Regions from separate parts of the Kitasatospora sp. NBC_01250 genome, predicted to be linked through region 3. Evidence: riboswitches for the same ligand, from Rfam matches in the RefSeq annotation. Region 3 holds a riboswitch; each other region holds the start of a gene.
What was found. A riboswitch is a leader RNA that binds a small molecule or an ion and turns the genes downstream of it on or off. The one in region 3 is predicted to bind cyclic di-AMP.
Positions count from the first base shown of each region.

Region 1: linked by a shared signal. The riboswitch ahead of OG500_RS31180 (transglycosylase family protein) and the one ahead of OG500_RS06970 (LysM peptidoglycan-binding domain-containing protein) in region 3 are both predicted to bind cyclic di-AMP.
Region 2: linked by a shared signal. The riboswitch ahead of OG500_RS06240 (LysM peptidoglycan-binding domain-containing protein) and the one ahead of OG500_RS06970 (LysM peptidoglycan-binding domain-containing protein) in region 3 are both predicted to bind cyclic di-AMP.
Region 4: linked by a shared signal. The riboswitch ahead of OG500_RS08775 (glycoside hydrolase family 16 protein) and the one ahead of OG500_RS06970 (LysM peptidoglycan-binding domain-containing protein) in region 3 are both predicted to bind cyclic di-AMP.

Region 1 is NZ_CP108476.1:7,354,907-7,359,402, reverse strand. Features, by position in the region: gene OG500_RS31195 (ATP-binding protein) at 1-221, shown strand, start outside; gene OG500_RS31190 (DUF397 domain-containing protein) at 456-692, opposite strand; gene OG500_RS31185 (hypothetical protein) at 1,211-2,242, shown strand; cyclic di-AMP (ydaO/yuaA leader) riboswitch at 2,868-3,032, shown strand; gene OG500_RS31180 (transglycosylase family protein) at 3,040-4,203, shown strand; gene OG500_RS31175 (hypothetical protein) at 4,299-4,496, opposite strand, start outside.
Region 2 is NZ_CP108476.1:1,385,866-1,390,361, reverse strand. Features, by position in the region: gene OG500_RS06245 (MarR family winged helix-turn-helix transcriptional regulator) at 1-83, shown strand, start outside; gene OG500_RS06240 (LysM peptidoglycan-binding domain-containing protein) at 431-1,222, opposite strand; cyclic di-AMP (ydaO/yuaA leader) riboswitch at 1,228-1,353, opposite strand; gene OG500_RS06235 (serine hydrolase domain-containing protein) at 1,678-3,126, opposite strand; gene OG500_RS06230 (SAM-dependent methyltransferase) at 3,386-4,156, shown strand; gene OG500_RS06225 (carbohydrate kinase family protein) at 4,164-4,496, opposite strand, start outside.
Region 3 is NZ_CP108476.1:1,560,304-1,564,799, forward strand. Features, by position in the region: gene OG500_RS06960 (hypothetical protein) at 1-524, opposite strand, end outside; gene OG500_RS06965 (PPOX class F420-dependent oxidoreductase) at 692-1,117, opposite strand; cyclic di-AMP (ydaO/yuaA leader) riboswitch at 1,407-1,573, shown strand; gene OG500_RS06970 (LysM peptidoglycan-binding domain-containing protein) at 1,642-2,637, shown strand; gene OG500_RS06975 (YchJ family protein) at 2,707-3,165, shown strand; gene OG500_RS06980 (DMT family transporter) at 3,250-4,137, shown strand; gene OG500_RS06985 (isocitrate lyase/PEP mutase family protein) at 4,220-4,496, shown strand, end outside.
Region 4 is NZ_CP108476.1:2,158,769-2,163,264, forward strand. Features, by position in the region: gene OG500_RS08775 (glycoside hydrolase family 16 protein) at 1-1,154, opposite strand, end outside; cyclic di-AMP (ydaO/yuaA leader) riboswitch at 1,158-1,289, opposite strand; gene OG500_RS08780 (ribonuclease domain-containing protein) at 1,593-1,985, shown strand; gene OG500_RS08785 (helix-turn-helix transcriptional regulator) at 2,075-2,803, opposite strand; gene OG500_RS08790 (class I SAM-dependent methyltransferase) at 2,921-3,979, opposite strand; gene OG500_RS08795 (DUF1059 domain-containing protein) at 4,107-4,301, opposite strand; gene OG500_RS08800 (MoaF-related domain-containing protein) at 4,491-4,496, shown strand, end outside.

The DNA.
Region 1 (4,496 bases), 5.8 Mb from region 3:
TCACCCGGGAGGCGGACTTCGTCGCCGAGTCGGGGCGCGGGCTGCACCTGGTGGACTCCTTCAGCCACTCCTGGGGCTGGCACCCGCTGGCCTCCGGCTCCGGCAAGGTGGTCTGGGCGGTCTTCCAGGCCGACGGACCGTCAGTCGACCTCGCCAGCGCGATCGCTGACTCCATATCAGCCCCGGCCACGACGGCCGGACGCCACCGCCGCTCCGCCTAGGACCCCGCAGGACGCGCCGACCGGCCGCCCCGGGGTCGAACACCGCCCCGGGGTCCCGCCTGTCCACGACGCCCCGCCGGAACGGATCACCACACCGGCTCCCCCTCGGCACCACTGCGGCCGCACGCCTTCAGCCGTGCGCCAACTCCCCAGCAGCGCAACGCCGAACGCCGTCGCGGCCCCTGCTCCCACGACGGCGCGAACCAGCCTGCCCCACCCGGCCCGATCGGCCACTCAGGCCACCAGGTGGTCGAACTCCCCGTCCTTGGCACCCAGCAGCATCGCCGCTATCTCGTCGCGGGTGTAGATGAGCGCCGGGCCGTCCGGGAAGCGTGAGTTGCGCATCGCGACCGCGCCGTCCGGAAGGGCGGCGAACTCCACGCAGTTCCCCTTGGAGTTGCTGTGCTGACTCTTCTGCCAGACCACGCCATCGAGGTCCGCAGCAGCCATGCCGTTGTACGTGTGGTGCATAGAAATCTCCCAAGAGCCTGGAGTGCTCGTACTGCTCGGCGCCCAACCGATCCGGCCGCCGGCCGCCTCCGGCTCGTACGGGCAGGGCGGATGCCTTACTACTCGTAATGATAACGCTAATGCACGTGCATCGGCATGTGATTTTGCGCGTGCAGCCGCCTGTACGGGAGGTGACCAAACCGCCTCCTGGCGGGCCCATCGGATGTCCCGATCCGGACATATGACAGCAAATCAGCAGACTGACCGTGACCCCGCGTCTGAAGGACGGCCGGAGAGGCTGACCGGTTCGACCATTGACACGGGGGTTCGATTGATCAACTTCGCAGCCGATTCCTCACACTCCGTCACATTGATCGAAGTGGGCTGGCGATTTGTCAGTGATTACCCGGAAATGCCCGCCCGCCGACCGGGCGCACCGGCCAGGCGGCGGCTGCTGATATTCCGGTGGATATGCGACAGACGTGCGGTAACGGCAGCCGAATGCCGGATGGTCCGGCGCATGTCCTACGATCTCCGCCATGAGCACTGCAGCCATCCCGGGCGCGCCACTACCCGTCCGCACGCCAGGCTCCCGCGCGCGGGGGCGCCATCGTCGACCCGAACGGCCTGAGCTGCCGGTCGGCGCCCCGGCCCTCGTGCTCGCCGTCCCGGCCGAGGCGACGCCGCAGGCGGTCGCGGTGGTGGACGAACTGCTCTCGATCCTCCGCGGCGAGCAGCCCGGAATCCTGGCGGCGGCCGGCTGGCTGCCCACCGCGCCGTCCCCGGCGCCCGAGGCCGGCGCCACCGCCTCCGCCGCGGCCGATGCTGACGTCGACTCCGGCGCCGCCGACACCGGCGCGGCGGCCGGCACCGAGGCCGAGGCCGCCGAGCAGGCGGCCGAGGCGAGCCCGGCCCCGGCGGTCCAGCAGGTCGACACGGTCGAGAGCCTGGTCGCCGGCGCACTGGCGGCCGGAATGCCGGCCCCGGTGCTGGTGCCGCTGCTGCCCGGCCCGCACGGCTACCTGACGGAGCTGCACGCCCTGGCCGCGCGGACCGGCGCCCAGGTGACCGACGTGCTCGGCCCCCACCCGCTGCTCGCCGAGGCCGTCCACGTGCGCCTCTCCGAGGCCGGCCTGGCCCGCGCCGACCGCGCGCGGCTGTTCGCGATCGCCACCGCCGCCGACGGCGTGGTGCTCACCACGGTCGGCGGCGAGGACGCCGCGGCGGCGGCCGGGATCACCGGCGTGCTGCTCGCCGCCCGCCTGGCGGTGCCCGTGGTGGCCGCGGCCCTGGACGTGCCCGGCGCGGTGGCCGGTGCCGTCGAGCACCTGCGGGCCACCGGCTCCCAGCGCCCGGCGCTGGCCCCGCTGGTGATCGGCCCCGAGGCCCCCGAGGACCTGCTGCTCGCGGCGTGCGAGGAGACCGGCTGTCCGAGCGCGGCCGCACTCGGCGCCTACCCGACCCTCGGTCAGCTGATCGCCTCGGCCTACCTGGCCGCGCTGCCCGAGCCGGTGGCCGAGCCGCTGCCGACCGAGGAGCTGCTCACCGAGGAGCCCGTCGCCGGCGAGTGACCCCCTGACCAACGGCCCTGCCGGCCCGCTGATGGCCCCGCTCCCGCCCAGGAGCGGGGCCATCGGCATGTCCGGAGCACGGTTCGTCGGCCGGTCGGTCAGGGCGCCCCGGAGGTCCGTTGACGGGCCGATGGCGCACATGTGGTGAATTGGTGACGATTCAGTGTCCAGTCGGGAAGTGGTGGACAGGACCACCCCGCCGACCGATTGGTCGGCGTCGCGAGCTGACGCGATGACAGAAGGGGTAAATCGGACATTCGGTCGATGTCGACCAGTGCGCCGGACCGGGCCGTTCGCCCCGCCGACAGCCGGTCAGGGCGCTCCGGTCCGATCGGCCACCCCCTTGATCACCAAGGCCGAAAACGGACAGCCCATCAGCATCACCAACCCTGAGCCCACGGCACATCCCGTTTCCCGCAGGCACATTGCACGCCCCGGCCGGACCCCTCCCCCGACGCCCTCTCAGGTCCGCCGCCGGGGCGATCTTGAAGGTTCCATGGTGGGCCTGTGACGGCCATCACAGCTGTTTGCGGATTCAACTTATCTCTGTCTAACGTGCTCCCCGTTCGTGGTCACACGGACCCAGCACAGCCGGACGCCGAGTCCTGCCACCGGATGCGCTGGCAGCGCGAAAACGCACCACGGCAGGAGCGGGGGAACCAGGTAAGCCGCCCCGGCACCCGGTCTTCGGACCGAGTGACCGGAGCTAGGGGTGAAGCCGCGCAGCAGCGCGGCCGGGCAACTCCAGTCCGAATCCGACAGCTCACCTCGTAGGCGTAGGAGAGGAACGCGTCTTCATGCTGCCCACCACTGGCACGACCCGTCCGTCCCGCACCGCTCGCCGAGCGATCGCCGCCACCGGCCTGCTCGGTCTCGGCCTCGCCCTGCCGTGCATCACGGCCACCACCGCCTCCGCGGCGCCCGTCTCCACCTGGGACAAGGTCGCCCAGTGCGAGAGCAGCGGCGACTGGAGCATCAACACCGGCAACGGCTACTACGGCGGCCTGCAGTTCAGCGCCTCCACCTGGGCCGCCTACGGCGGCACCCAGTACGCCCCGCAGGCCGACCAGGCCACCAAGGACCAGCAGATCGCCGTCGCCGAGAAGGTCCTCGCCGACCAGGGCCCCGGCGCCTGGCCGGTCTGCTCCGTCCAGGCGGGCCTGACCCAGGGCGGCGCCCCCGCCGCCGTGAACCCCGGCGCCCCCGCCACCAGCGCCCCGGCCCAGCCGAGCGCCCCGGCCCAGAGCGCCCCGCAGTCCTCGCAGTCCTCGCAGAGCGGCAGCCAGGGCCACTGGAACCACCAGTGGAACGGCACCAAGAACTCCGGCGGCCAGACCTACACCGTGGCGCGCGGCGACTGGCTCTCCACCATCGCGCAGAGCCACCACGTGGCCGGCGGCTGGCAGAAGCTGTACGAGCTCAACAAGTCGGTCCTGACCGCCGGTCCTGACACGCTCTACCCGGGCCAGCAGCTGAGCCTGGGCGGCTCGGCCAGCGCCGCCCCGAGCAGCGACAGCGCCCCGGCCGCCAGCACCCCGGCGCCGGCCGTCAACGCCCAGACCACCGCCTCCACCACCGCCGCCACCCCGGCGCCCGCCTCCGGCGCGATGGCCACCGCCGTCGCCTTCGCGGAGTCGAAGGTCGGTCAGGCCTACATCTACGGCGGCACCGGCAACGGTGGCTGGGACTGCTCCGGCCTGACCCAGGCCGCGATGGCCTCGGCGGGCATCTCCATCCCGCGGGTGGCCGCCGACCAGGCCGCCGCCAGCACCCCGGTGTCGATGAACAGCCTGCAGCCGGGCGACCTGCTGTTCTGGTCGAACAACGGCCAGAACTCGGGCGTCTACCACGTCGCCATCTACGTCGGCAACGGCCAGTTCGTCGAGGCCGCCAACCCGAGCGCGGGCGTGAAGTACGAGACCATCGCCAACTACGCCCCGGACTTCGCCGGCCGGGTCTGAACCTGGTGACACAGCGCTGAGCAGCCGCTGGACAGCACCGAGGGCCGCCTCTCCACTCTCCGGGAGGCGGCCCTCGGCCGTGCGGTGAACCGGCGTCACTGCGCCTTCGGCTGCCGGCGCCGGGTGAACCGGAGCAGCGCGACGAAGATCGCCGCGCCGATCAGCGCGCCGATCAGGCTGGCCCCGCGGAACCAGGGCGCGTTCACGTCCATCGTCCGCTGTCCCGCGTGCGCGCCGCTGCCGTCGCCGACCACCACGCCCAGCGTCCACAGCTTCGGCAGCGCGAGGACCAG
Region 2 (4,496 bases), 170 kb from region 3:
TCACCGAGCGGTTCACGGAGTGGACCGACGAGGACGTCGCGCGGCTGGCGGGCTATCTGGTGCGGTACGGCGCGGCGGACTGACGCCGGATCGCACGGCGGGCCGGCGCCCGGCAGCTGACGAGCGGGGCGCAGCCCGTCGCTGCGACAGCGCGCCAACAGCCCGGCACACCAACAGCCGGCACACAAAAGGCCCGGCACACCAACAGCCCGGCACACAAAAGGCCCGGCACACCAACAGCCCGGCACACAAAAGGCCCGGCACACCAACAGCCCGGCACGCCGAAGGCCCAGCGAGCCAAGAGCCAGGCGCGCCAAAGCCGTCGGCCGGCCACAGGTGGGAAACCCGTGGCCGGCCGACGGCTGCGGACGATCCGCCGAGCGCTACCGCCCGATGGGGGCGGGCCGGCGGCCGTTGATCACCGGGGTGATCAGTACGCCTGGTGGGCCTGCCAGAAGACCCAGGCCTGGTTCGGGCTGCCGTAGGTCTGGTTCATGTACTGCAGCGCCCACTTGATCTGGGTGGCGGGGTTGGTCGCCCAGTCCGAGCCGGCCGAGGCCATCTTGTTGCCGGGCAGGGCCTGCGGCAGGCCGTAGGCACCGGAGCTCGGGTTGGTGGCGGTGACGTTCCAGCCGCTCTCGTGGGTGATGATCTGGTCGAACGACGCCAGCTGGTCGGCCGGGACGATCGAGGCGGCGAGCGCCTGCAGCGAGGCGACGCTGGCGTTGGCGCTCAGCGCCGGGGTGGCCGGAGCGGCCGCGGCAGCCGGAGCGGCGGGGGCAGCCGGAGCCGGGGCGGTGGCCGGAGCCTGGGCCGGGGCGGGGGTCTGCGCCGGGGCCTGGGCCTGGGCGTCGCCGAGCGCGAGGTGCTGGCCGGGGTAGATCACGTCCGGACCGTCGGCGAGCACCGACTTGTTCAGGTCGTAGAGCTTCTGCCAGCCGCCCTGCACGTTGTGGCTGGTGGCGATCTTGGACAGCCAGTCGCCGTCCTGCACGGTGTAGCCGGCGGGAGCCTGGGCGGCCGGGGCGGCGGCCGGAGCGGCGGCGGCCGACTCGTGCTGCGCGGTGTAGCCGTGCGAACCGGAGTGGATCGGCGTGGCGCTGGCGCCACCGGCGGTGATCATGGGCAGACCGGCGCCGGCGCCGACGATGACGGCGGTGGCGATCGCGCGCTTGATGGCGGCGCGGCTGGGCAGGCTGGGGCGACCGTTGACGGACAGCATGAAAAGCGTTTCCTCTCCCACGCCTGCGAGGTGAGCTGTCGGATTCGGGCTGGAGTTGCCCGGCCGCGCAATGCGCGGCTTCACCCCAAGCCCCGCCCGGAGCCTTGCTCCAGGTGGGGCGACTTACCTTGGGTCCCCCGCCCCTGCCGTGGTGCTTCAGTGCACAGTGCCCGTTCCATCCGGCGGCAGGATTCGGCGTTCCGGGGAGCGGGGTTCGTGTGGAGACGAACGGCATGCACCGTAGACAGGTCGAAGGTCCCATCTCAAGCCAGGAGGCGCTGTCACAGGGCAATGTGAGGTGTCTCATGCCGAAGCTGGAGGGGCGATAACGATTCGCATCGTTATCGCCCCGTGATATGAATTTTCGTCAGCCCGCACCGCGTCAGTCAGTCAGTCAGCCAGCCAGTCAGCCAGCCAGCGCCGCGTCAGCCGACGCCGAGCCCGCCCGCGCCGCGTCAGCCCGCGTGCCACCCCTGCGGGTCGACGTCGCCGGGCACCACCGCGGCCGGCTGGTAGGCGCCGCGGGTCAGCACGAAGCCCGCCACGTCGAGGTGGCTGACCGAGCCGTCCTCGGCGCGCACCACGCGCAGCGGCTCGCCCGCGTAGTAGCCGTCGAGCCCGACCCAGCTGCCGTCCGGCTCGGGCAGGAAGCGGGAGGTGCGGGCGGGGCCGCTCAGCGCGGTGAGCTCCAGGGCCCGGTCCGCCCGCAGGTGCAGGGCCAGCGCGGTGGGTCCCCAGTACCAGGGGCCGGTCAGTGCGAGCAGGTCGGGATCGGCGTCGGTGAACGGGCGCCAGGCGGTGGGCAGCAGCGGTTCGCGCTCGGCGACGATCCGGATCAGGTCGGGGGCCACCGTCCCGAGCCCGGAGCCGGCGGTGACATTGGTGAGGGTGATCGCTGCCACGTCGTCCTCGGGGCTGAACCACAGGCCGGCCAGGAAGCCGGGCATCGAGCCGCCGTGGCCGACCAGCAGCCGCCCGTCCTGCCGGGACAGCTGCAGGCCCAGTCCGAAGCAGGAGGTCCAGTCGTCACGGTCCGGGCCGGCGGCGGGGCGGCGCATCTCGGCCAGCGTGGCGGGGGCCAGGACCTTCTCCGCGCCGCCCGGGAGCGTGCCGGCCAGGAAGGAGGCCCAGCGGGCGAGGTCGGCGGCGGTGGACCAGAGCTGCCCGGCCGGCGCCATCAGGCCGGTGTCGGTGAGCGGCTCGGGGAGCATCACGTCCGCCCACGGGTGCACGGCGAACCCGCCCGCGTGCGGGGCCTGCGGCAGCAGCGTGGTGCGGGTCAGGCCGAGCGGATCGAGCACCTCCTGGCGCAGCACCTCGCCCCACGGCAGCCGACGCACCTTGGCCACCAGCGCGCCGAGCAGCGCGTAGCCGGGGTTGGAGTAGTGGTGGCGCTCGCCGGCCGGGTGGCGGAACGGCTGCTCCTCCAGCAGGTTGCCCAGCTCCGGGCGGTGCGAGCCGTCGGTCCGCTCCCACCACGGGCCCGGCGTCTCGGCGGCCAGCCCGGCCGTGTGGCTGAGCAGTTCGCGGATCGTGGCCCGCCCGGCCGAGGTGCCCGGCAGGTGCTGCTCCAGCGGATCGGCCAGGTCGAGCAGGCCCTCGTCGCGCAGGCGCAGCACCAGCACCGCGGCGAAGGACTTGGTGATCGAGCCGATCCGGTACTGCGTGTTCTCGTCCGGCGCGTGGCCCTCGATCATGCTCCGGCCACCGCTCCAGACCCGGTGGCCGCCGCGCGCCACCAGGCCGACCAGCGAGGGCGTCCGGCCCTGTGCCTGTCCGACGGCGAGGCGGTGCAGCAGGGCCCGGCGCGTCTCGGGCAGCAGCTCGTCCGCGGCCACGGCAGGGATGGGCAACTCGTCGGCCCGTGCCTGGTTGATCGGCAACTCGCCCGACTGGTAGGTCATCTGATCTCACATTCGCAGCTGGGGGGCTGGAGAAGGTCGAACCGCTCGACCCTACCGGCGCCCGCCCCGCATGGCTCGGCAATAAGCGGGTCCGCCGGCGGGCGGGGCGGGCTCCCTTCGAGCGTCCCCGGCAACGACGCCCGGGAACCCCCGCCGACCAGCCCGGATTCTGCGGCCCGCTATGCTGCCCCCGGCCGCGCGACCACGGGCCGCAGGATCAGAGGGGGAGACGGTGCACCAGTCCGGACACGACAGCGACATGACGCGGCTTCAGACGGACCGCCCGCACCCCGCGCGCATCTACGACTACTGGCTCGGCGGCAAGGACAACTTCCCGCCGGACCGTCAGGCGGCCGAGCACGCGATCAGCGCCTCGGCGGACATACCCGCGGCGGCCCGCGAGAACCGGGCCTTCCTGCGGCGGGCGGTGCGGCTGGCGGCCGAGGCCGGCATCCGGCAGTTCATCGACATCGGCGCCGGCCTGCCCTCGCCCGGCAACGTGCACGAGGTGGTGCAGACCGTCGCCCCCGACGCCCGGGTGGTGTACGTCGACAACGACCCGATCGTGCTCACCCACGGGCGCGCGCTGCTGGCCGACAACCGCAGCACCACGGTGCTGACCGGGGACGTCCGGGAGCTGGACGAGCTCTTCGAACGCCCGGAGCTGCGCACCCTGGTGGACTTCTCGCAGCCGGTGGCCGTGCTGCTGCTGGCGCTGCTGCACTTCGTCAGCGACGAGCAGGCGCGGCACGCGGTGGACCAGGTGCGCGAGCGGGTGGCGCCGGGCAGCTACCTGCTGCTCTCGCACAGCACCCACGAGGGCAATCCCGAGCGCGCCGCCGAGGTGGCCAAGACCTGGGACAAGACCGCCTCGGGCATTCGGCTGCGCGGTCGCGAGGAGGTGACCGGGCTCTTCGACGGCTGGGAGCTGCTGGAGCCCGGTGTCGAATTCGTGCCGCTCTGGCGCCCGGACGCCGCCACCGAGGCCACCACCCGCTGGATGTACGCGGGGGTCGGCCGCAAGGCCTGACCGGTGCTCAGGACAGTGCCGCGGCCAGCTCGCGGTGGTCGGGCGGATTGGCCCCGGCGCGGGAGACCGTGACGGCCGCCGCCGCACCGGCGTGCCGCAGCACGGCGGCCAGCGTCGCCCCGGTGAGGCTGCGCAGCGAAGCGCGGGCGGCGGCGCCGAGCAGGGCGCGGGCGGCGAGCGCGTCCAGCGTCGCGGACATGAAGGAGTCGCCGGCACCGACCGTGTCCACCACCTCGGCCGCCGTGGCCGGACCCTCGGCCCGCGCGTCGCGGGTGACGGCGAGGGCGCCCGCGCCGCCCCTGGTCACCAGCACCAGGGCCGGGCCGAGGGTGAGCCAGTG
Region 3 (4,496 bases):
ATGGTGATCAGCGGGCGGTCCTTCCAGACGGTCGCGTCGTTGGCGCGCCGGCACAGCTCGGTGCGGGCGTGGTCGGTGTTGGCGACCAGCACCAGCACCGTCTCCTTCCGCAGGCCCTCGAAGACCGCCCGGTCCGGATCGGCCAGCACCGCGCGCAGCCGGGCGCGGTCGGCCAACCGCAGCCGGCCCCGGTCGCCGTAGCCGAGCGGCCGGGCCTCGGCGGTGCTCCTGGCCACGCCGCGAGCGAGCGTCAGCAGCGGCAGCAGGGTGGGGATCCGGCCCGGATCGGTGACGGCCTCGCCCTGGGCCGCGCGGTAGATGGCCAGGCCCAACAGGGTCCGCACGGCCTCCAGATCGCCGCCGGCCACTCTGGGGTCGTGGCCGGCCGCCCAGCGGGTCAGGCCGAGGGCCCAGTACATGGACACCTCCAGTGCGGAGGCCTTGCCCATCAGCGCGGAGTCCACCTCCCACCACCAGTGCGGATCGCCCTCGGCCGCTTCGACGGCCGGCTCCAGCTCGTGCACAGCCCACCTCCCGGCGCGCCCGCCCACACCCGGGCCCGGGCGCCCCTCCTATCGTGCTGCGGCACGCGGCGCGGTGTCCGCCGATCGGGCAAACCCGCGCGCGGGGCCGGGCGGGCCGCCGCACCGGCCCGCCCGGCCCTGTCCCACGCCGCTGTTCCGCCCCGGTCTCAGGGGGTCTGGCCGTAGAAGTGCTCCACGTGCAGCTTGACCACGAGCCGGCGGTCGCGGACCATCGCGGCCCGGTAGTCGTCCCAGTCGGGGTGCTCGCCGTCGAGCGCGCGGTAGAGGTCGATCAGCTCCTCCACCGTGTCGTCGTCGGGCGCCGCGGCCACCGGGGTCAGCTCGACGGTGCCCTCGGCCACCGCCCAGGTCCAGAAGTCCTCGCTGGTCGCGTACAGGCTCGCCCGCGGGTCCCGGGCCAGGTTCTTCGCCTTCACCCGGTCCGCGGTGACGGAGACCCGGATCAGCTCCCTCGCCGGGTCGTAGGCGTAGCGGATGTTGGACAGTTGCGGCCGTCCGTCCCGCTTCAGGGTCACCAGCACCCCGTTGATCCGGGAGGCGAACAGCTCACGGATCTTGGCCTCGTCGGCCATGGGCCTCTCCTCTGCGTCGAGTTGACGGTCCGTCGGTCGATGACGGTTCCAGCGCCCAACCTAGCGGCGGACACCCGCCCGCCGGGCGGGTTCGTCACCCGTCGGGCGGGCGGACCTGACGCAGTACGCGCAAGAGGTGTCGATACGGAGCACCGCGCAGCTTCCGTGATTCTTGTGTGACGTGTGCGATGCGGGGTTGTTATCGGAGTGATGATCCGTCTAGTCTCCCTGCAACCCGCCGACGCGGGTGCCCGGACGAGGTACGCCGAGTCCTGCCCACCGCGCTCCGGGTCCTCGATCACCGACTTCTGGGCAGGCGCGGGGGACCCAGGTTCAGCGCCGTCCCCACGCGGCTAGGGGTGAAGCCGTCCGCCGGATCCGTCCGGGCGGGCGGCCGGGCCAGCCTCCCGGCCCGAACCCGACAGCTCACCTCGCAGGCGTGCGGAGAGGGATGTTCCATGGGCATATCCGGGGTGTTCTCAGGCCCGGGCCGGCACCGCCGCCCGACCCAGACCGATCGCGCCGTGGCCGCCGCGACCGTGGCCGGCGTCGGCGTCGCCCTGCCGCTGCTCACCGCGACCGGCGCGCACGCCGCGCCGGTCACCACCTGGGACTCGCTCGCCCAGTGCGTCACCGGCGGCAACTGGACCGCCGACAACGGCGACGGCTACTACGGCGGACTGCACCTCACCCAGCGCCAGTGGGTCGCGAACGGCGGCGACCAGTACGCGGCGCAGGCCTCGCACGCCACCCAGGCGCAGCAGATCGCCGTGGCGGAGCAGTTGCTCGCCAGCCAGGGACCGAGCGTCTGGGGCAGCTGCGCGGCGGTGGCCGGGCTGGCCGCGCCGACCGGAACGCCCAGCAGCAACCCGACGACCGCGCCTGCGGCGCCCACCGCGCCCAGCACGCCGCCCGCGAGCGGTACCCCCGCACCGGTCGGCTCGCCCGCGCCGGTGACCGCGCCCACCGCGGCACCCACGCCGAGCCCCACGCCCACGACGACGGCCACCACGCCGGCTGCGCCCACCACCCCGGCCCCCGGCACGGGGACGGGGACGGGGACGCCCAGCAGCACGCCGACGGCGCCGACCACCGCACCCTCCACCGCGCCGACCAGCGGCCCGACCACCCCGACCGCCTCGCCGACCCCGAGCGCACCCGCGCCGAGCACGCCCGCCCCCAGCGCGAGCCCGAACCCGACGGCGACCACGCCCCCGGCCGCACCGACCGCCCCCGGCACCGCCCAGACGCCGGCCGGCGACACCACCCCGACCGCTCCCGTGGCACCCGCACCGGCCGTGCCCGCGGCCCCGGTCGGCCCCACCACCGGCCAGGCGGCCCCGACCGGGCAGAGCGACGCCGGTCAGGGCTACACGGTGCAGAGCGGCGACTCGCTCTGGGCCATCGCGATGGACCACCACGTCGACAACTGGCAGCAGCTCTACCAGGAGAACCTCGGCACCGTCGGCGGCAACCCCGACCTGATCTTCCCCGGGCAGCACCTGCAGCTCCCCTCCTAGGGAGTGCCCGGTCAGGTGGTGCCCGGTGGACTGTCACCGGGCACCGCCGGGGCCCGTCAGAATGGGGTCATGTCCAAGCGCAGCAATCGCACCCGCCCGGCCAGGCCCGCCCCCGCCCTCGCGCCCGCCGCGTCCGACGGGTCACTCCCCTGCCCCTGCGGCCGGCCGGCGAGCTACGCCGACTGCTGCCGCAGGCTGCACCGGGGCGAGGCCGAGGCGGCCACCGCCGAGCAGCTGATGCGATCGCGGTTCAGCGCCTTCGTGGTCCACGACAGCGCCTACCTGCTGAGCAGCTGGCACCCGCGGACCCGGCCCGCCGAGGTCGACTTCGACCCGCGGCTCCACTGGCAGCGCCTGGACATCCTGGGCAGCACCGAGGGCGGCCCGTTCCACCAGGAGGGCACCGTCGAGTTCGTCGCCCACTACGTCGAAGGCAGGCTCGACGGACGGCTGCACGAGAACAGCCGCTTCATGCGCCACGAGGGATCCTGGGTCTACCTGGACGGCACGATCACCGCGACCGACTGAACGAACCGCCACCGCACCGCTGGTGAGGCCCTGGCACCGATAAATTGCGTGCTGGAAGCTTCGGTCACCGATTAGTTTGCCCCCATGGACCTCCCTGCCACCGCCGGCACCACCCGACTCAACTCCAAGGCGGTGGCCGCGGCCACCGCCTCCGTCCTGCTCTGGGCCTCCTCCTTCGTGGCGATCCGCTCCGCCACCGAGCACTACAGCCCCGGCGTGCTGGCCCTGGGCCGCCTCGCGGTCGGCTCGGTGGCGCTGCTCGCGATCTGGGCGGTGCGCGGCGAGGGCCTGCCGCCACGCGCCTCCTGGCCCGGCATAGCCCTCAGCGGCGTACTCTGGTTCGGGCTCTACATGCTGGCGCTCAACTGGGGTGAGCAGAAGGTCGACGCGGGCACCGCGGCCATGGTGGTGAACATCGGTCCCCTGGTGATCGCGCTGCTCAGCGGCTGGCTGCTGCGCGAGGGGTTTCCGCGCCGGTTGATGGCGGGGATGGCGGTCTCGTTCGCCGGAGCCGTGGTGGTGGGCCTGTCCAAGTCCGGTGGCAGCGGCGCCTCGTACCTCGGCGTGCTGCTCTGCCTGGTCGCCGCCCTGCTCTACGCGGCCGGCGTGGTGGCCCAGAAGCCCGCGCTGCAGCACGCGACCCCGCTGCAGGCCACCGCGTTCAGCTGCCTGATCGGCATGGTGGTCTGCCTGCCGTTCAGCGGCCAGTTGGCCGGTCAGCTCGCCCACGCCCCGGCCTCGGCCACGCTGGACCTGGTCTACCTGGGCCTGTTCCCCACCGCCCTGGCGTTCAGCACCTGGGCCTACGCGCTCTCCCGCACCACGGCGGGCCGGATGGGCGCGACCACCTACGCGGTGCCCGCGTTGGTGGTAGTGATGTCCTGGGCGGTCCTGGGCGAGGTGCCGGCGCTGCTGACCCTGCTCGGCGGCTGCCTCTGCCTGGGCGGCGTCGCGCTCTCCCGGCGGCCCTGACCCGCCGCCCGCGCGTCCGTCCCCCGACGTCACCGCCCTCACCGTCACAACTGCCACCGTCGCCTTCAGCAGAGGATTCTCCGTGCAGCTCTCCCTCGAGGACCAGCGCCGCCGCGCGCTCGCCTTCCGCGAACTCCACACCGGCCCGGACGTGTTCGTCGTCGCCAACGCCTGGGACGCGGGCACCGCGCGCCTGCTCACCGGTCTCGGCTTCGCCGCCCTGGCCACCACCAGCGCGGGCCTGGCCTTCTCGCTCGGCCGGCCCGACGGCGCGGGGCTGGTCGACCGCGCGGAGGCGCTGGCCAACGCCCGCGCGATCGTCGGCGCCACCCACCTGCCGGTCTCCGCCGACCTGGAGA
Region 4 (4,496 bases), 600 kb from region 3:
GAGCCGCTCGGGCCGGGGTGGTACTGCCCGGCGCTGATCGACAGGTTGAGGATCAGGTTGGCGGACCAGTTGGCCCCGACGCCGGTGTTGTCCGAGTAGACCTTGACCCCGTTCACGTACCAGTCGACGGAGTTGGCGCCGTAGTAGGTGCCGATGGTGACCCACTGGCCGGGCTTCACGTCGGTGGCGTCGGTCAGGTAGTCGTGCGCCGGGTTGACGTGGTTGGTCAGCTCCAGCAGGTTCGGGTTGTCCGGGTGGTACTCGAAGGAGTCGATCTCGCTGCCGCCGTTCGCCCAGGTCCACAGCGCGGGCCAGGCGCCGGGCGCGGAGGGCATCTGCACCCGGGCCTCGGCGTAGTCGCCGGTCTTCACCTTGAAGCCCTGCTGGGTGCCCTCGGTGGTGAGCAGGCCGGTGGTCCAGGCCTGCTTGCCGTTCTCCAGGGTGTGGCTGGAGGGCTGGGCGGTGAAGGTGGCCACACCGTTCGCCACCGAGACGTCGGACGGGTCGAGCCAGTCGAGCTTGTTGTCGTCCGGGTTGTGGGTGCCGTACTTGTACGCGGTGGTGGTGCTGTCGTTCCACTTGGTGGCGTCCAGCGGGCCGTTGAACTCGTCCGACCAGGTCAGCGTCTTGCCGGCGACCGGCGAGCCGCCGGTGGCGGGCGGCGTGCTCGGCGACGGCGAAGGCGCGGGCGTCGGGGCGGGGGCCGGGGTGGAGGTGGGGGTGCCGGCCGCCGAGACCGTGAGGGTCTGCGTGGTCAGGTTGTGCCAGGCACCCGCCTGGTCCTGGAAGAAGCCGAAGATCTGGTACGCACCGGCCGGGAAGCTGCGCGCGCCGGTGGTCAGCGAAAGGCCGCTCGGGCAGATCTGCTGGTTGCCGAGGTTCCCGGGGAAGTCCAGGTTGTTGCCGGCGGCGTCGCGCACCCCGACCCCCACCGTCTTCGCGGTGAAGCAGGAGGCGGCGTGCAGGGTGAGCGCGGCGGTGGTCGAGGCGCCGGCGGTGGCCGTGGCGGGGGTCAGCCGGTCCTGGGTGACCTGGGGCACGGCGGTGCCGGACGTACGGGCCCAGGCATCGGCCTGGCCGACGACGGGCACCGCGAGCAGGCCGAGCGCTCCGACGACGACGCCGAGGCGCAGCGGGGTGGAGGTGGGTATCACGGGGAGTCCTCTTGCGACGCCTACGAGGTGAGCTGTCGGGTTCGGGCCGCAAGATGGCCCGGCCACCGACGGATTCCGGTGGCGGCTTCACCCCTAGCCGGGCGTGCCTGGTGGGCCTGCGGGCGCAGGCGGGCGGGGCACGGCTGGCACTACCTGGGTCCCCCGCTCCTGCCTGGTGCGGTGCTCCGGGGCCGGCCACCGGCAGGCAGGACTCGGCGGTCCCGGGGGCTGGGCCCGCCGCTGGGTGGCGGGCGCCAGCAGGGTAGGCAGATGACATGATCATCATCAATGTCAGGCGAGTCACACCTGTCACACCAGCACCGAAAGCGACGCCATCGCATCACCTGGACCGCCATCCAGTTACATGGACATGAAAAGTCTCTTGGCGTGCTCCCAGCACCTTCCCAGACTTCCTGACGCTCCCCCAGACTGCTTGCCATGCAGACTCTTCTACGCGCGTTGAAGTCGCGTGCCGCCTCCGTGGTCACCGTGAGCATGCTCACCCTGGCCCCCACCGCCGTCTTCGCCGCCGACGCCCACGCGGACGTCAGCGGCTCGATCTGCCAGTCGGCGCTGCCGAGCCAGGCGGACGACACGCTGAACCTGATCGCCCAGGGCGGCCCGTTCCCGTACTCCGAGGACGGCGAGACCTTCCAGAACCGCGAGGGCGTGCTGCCCAGCGAGCCGAACGGCTACTACCAGGAGTACACGGTCGTCACGCCGGGTGCGCCCACCCGCGGCACGCGCAGAATCATCACCGGCGAGGACGGGTCGGACTACTACACCTCCGACCACTACGAGTCGTTCTCGCTGATCGACTTCAGCTGCTGAAACCGGCGCTGAAGCGGACCCCGAAGCGGGTCTGAGCCCGTCGAGCCCCCGTTGAGCCCCGGTCCCCGCAAGCACGCGGGGACCGGGGCTCAGCCGGTGCCGCGCCAGGCCGCCGCGGCGGCCACCCGGCTGTGCACCCGCAGCTTGGCGTAGGCGTGTTCCAGGTGCTTGTCCACGGTGCGGGTGGAGACCGCGAGACGGCGGCCGATCTGCTGGTCCGTCAGGCCGTCCGCGAGCAGGTCCAGCACGGCGGCCTCGCGCGCGGTGAGGTCGGCGGCCGGCGCCCGCGGCGGGGGTGCCAGCCGCTCCAGGGCGTGGGTGAGCCGGGCCCGCAGCAGGGTGGCCGAGGCCAGGTCGGCGTCCGGGAAGTCGCTGCCGGACCGGTTGACGATCAGCGCCACGGTGCGCCGCCCGGCGCTCGTCCAGCCGGCCGGGAAGGCCATCGCCAGCTGGTACTCCGCACCGGCCGGGCCCAGCGCCTCGCCGTAGGTGCCCAGCCGGTGGTACTCGGTCCGGGACTGCAGGTCGCTGCGGCGCAGCGGGACGCCGCTGCCGCCGTTGGTGTGCACGAAGAGCGGGTCCGCCGGGGCGTACCGGAAGAACGCGGCCAGCGTCTGCGGGCTGAACAGCGCCTGCGGCAGGGTGACCGGATGGCGCCCGGTGGGGGTGCGGGTGGACCAGGTGAGGCTGTCCCCCGGCACGGCGCGGAGCAGCACCGGAAACAGCGCCGGCAGCAGGGTCTCCTCGTCGACGGCGTCGATCAGCAGGTCGATCACGGCGCAGATCCGCCGCAAGCCGGCCTCCCCGGACGGAGTCACGCATCGAGCGTGCGCCCACCGGGGAGGCCGGGTCAAGCCGGGCCCCGACAAGCCCGGCTGCGGACCGCCCGCCCAACGAGGCGATCATGTGGGAGAGGAGCAACGGTGACCGGTCGGCTACCGGCTGGCGGCGTAGACGCGGTTGAGCGGGCTCTCGGCGGCCAGCTTCCAGTGGTGCAGGCCGGCGTCGTCGGCGAGGTGGCGCATCGCGTCCTCACCGGCGTGGTTGCCCATCGCCTGCGGCCCGTGCTGGGCCAGCGCGGAGGGCAGGCAGATGGCGACCGAGGCGGAGACCACGGCGCGGCCGATCGGGTTGGCGTTCGCCCGGACGTCGGCCGAGACGTTCGGTTCGACGATCATGCAGGCGCCGTCGGGGGCCAGCGACTGCTCGGCGTGGTGCAGCGCGCTGCCGGGGTCGCCCATGTCGTGCAGGCAGTCGAAGAAGGTGATCAGGTCGTAGCCGTCCCCGGGGAAGTCCTGGGCACCGGCCACCTCGAAGCTGACCCGGTCGGCCAGCCCCTGCTCCTTGGCCAGCTCGTTGGCCGCCTCGATCGAGGGCCGGTGGAAGTCGAAGCCGTGGAAGTGCGAGGCCGGGTAGGCCTTGGCCATCAGCATGGTGGACCAGCCGTAGCCGCAGCCCACGTCGGCGACCTCGGCGCCGGCGGCCAGCTTGCGCTCGGTGCCGTTCATCGCGGGGATCCACTCGGGGACCAGGGCGCCCGCGTAGCCCGGGCGGAAGAACTTGGCGGTCCCGGCGAAGAGCGCGTCGCCGTGCTCCTCCCAGCCCACCCCTCGCCCGGTCCGAAACGCCTCCATCAGCACGTCCTCGGTGCCGTAGAGCGCCTGCATCATGGTGAAGAAGCCGGCCGCGTAGGTCGGCGCACCGGGGTCGGCCAGCACGGCGGCGTGCTCGTCGGGCAGCAGGTAGCCGTCGGTCGCCGGGTCGTACTCCACGTACTCGCCGGCCACCTGCGCGGCCAGCCACTCGCGCAGGTAGCGCTCGTGCAGGCCGGTGCGCTCGGCCAGCTGGGCCACGGTCATCGGTCCGGCGCCGGCCATCGCGCTGTACAGGCCCAGCCGGTCGCCCAGCGAGGTGCACAGCCCGGCCATCGCGGCGGCGCCGTCGGACACCACTCGGCCCAGGAACTCCATCACCTTGTCCTCGTCGACCGCCATCGCGGCCACCTCCTCGGCACTCCCCCTCACTCCAGCAGAGCGCACCCGTCCCGGGCCATACGGGATTCTCCGTACGGCCCGGGACGGGGTGAGGGTGTTGTTGTCAGGTGTGCTGTCAGCTCTGCTGTCAGGTGTGCTGGAGGACCAGTTCGTCCTTGAGCGTGGCGCGGATCTGGTCGCGCAGCTCCTGGGTGTCCTGGTGGCCGTGGACCGAGACCGCGTGTTCGGCGGCGGCGCGCACGACCTCCTCCTCCTCGCCGGAGATGGCCAGGGTGCAGTTCATCTCGCTCGGGTACTCCCGGCAGTCGACAACCTTGCGCATGATCGACCTCCCGACCAGCCACGGTGCCCCACCCGTCGGCCGGCCACCCGCTGGCCGGAGGACCGGCGGGCGGTGGCACGGGGCGTGTCGCGGAACCATTGTCCCTCCATGCCGCGGGTCGGATAGCTTTGGGAGCGCACCAATGCCCCGGCCAAGCTCCCCGGATCACAGACGAGGACCTCCACCAGCATGACC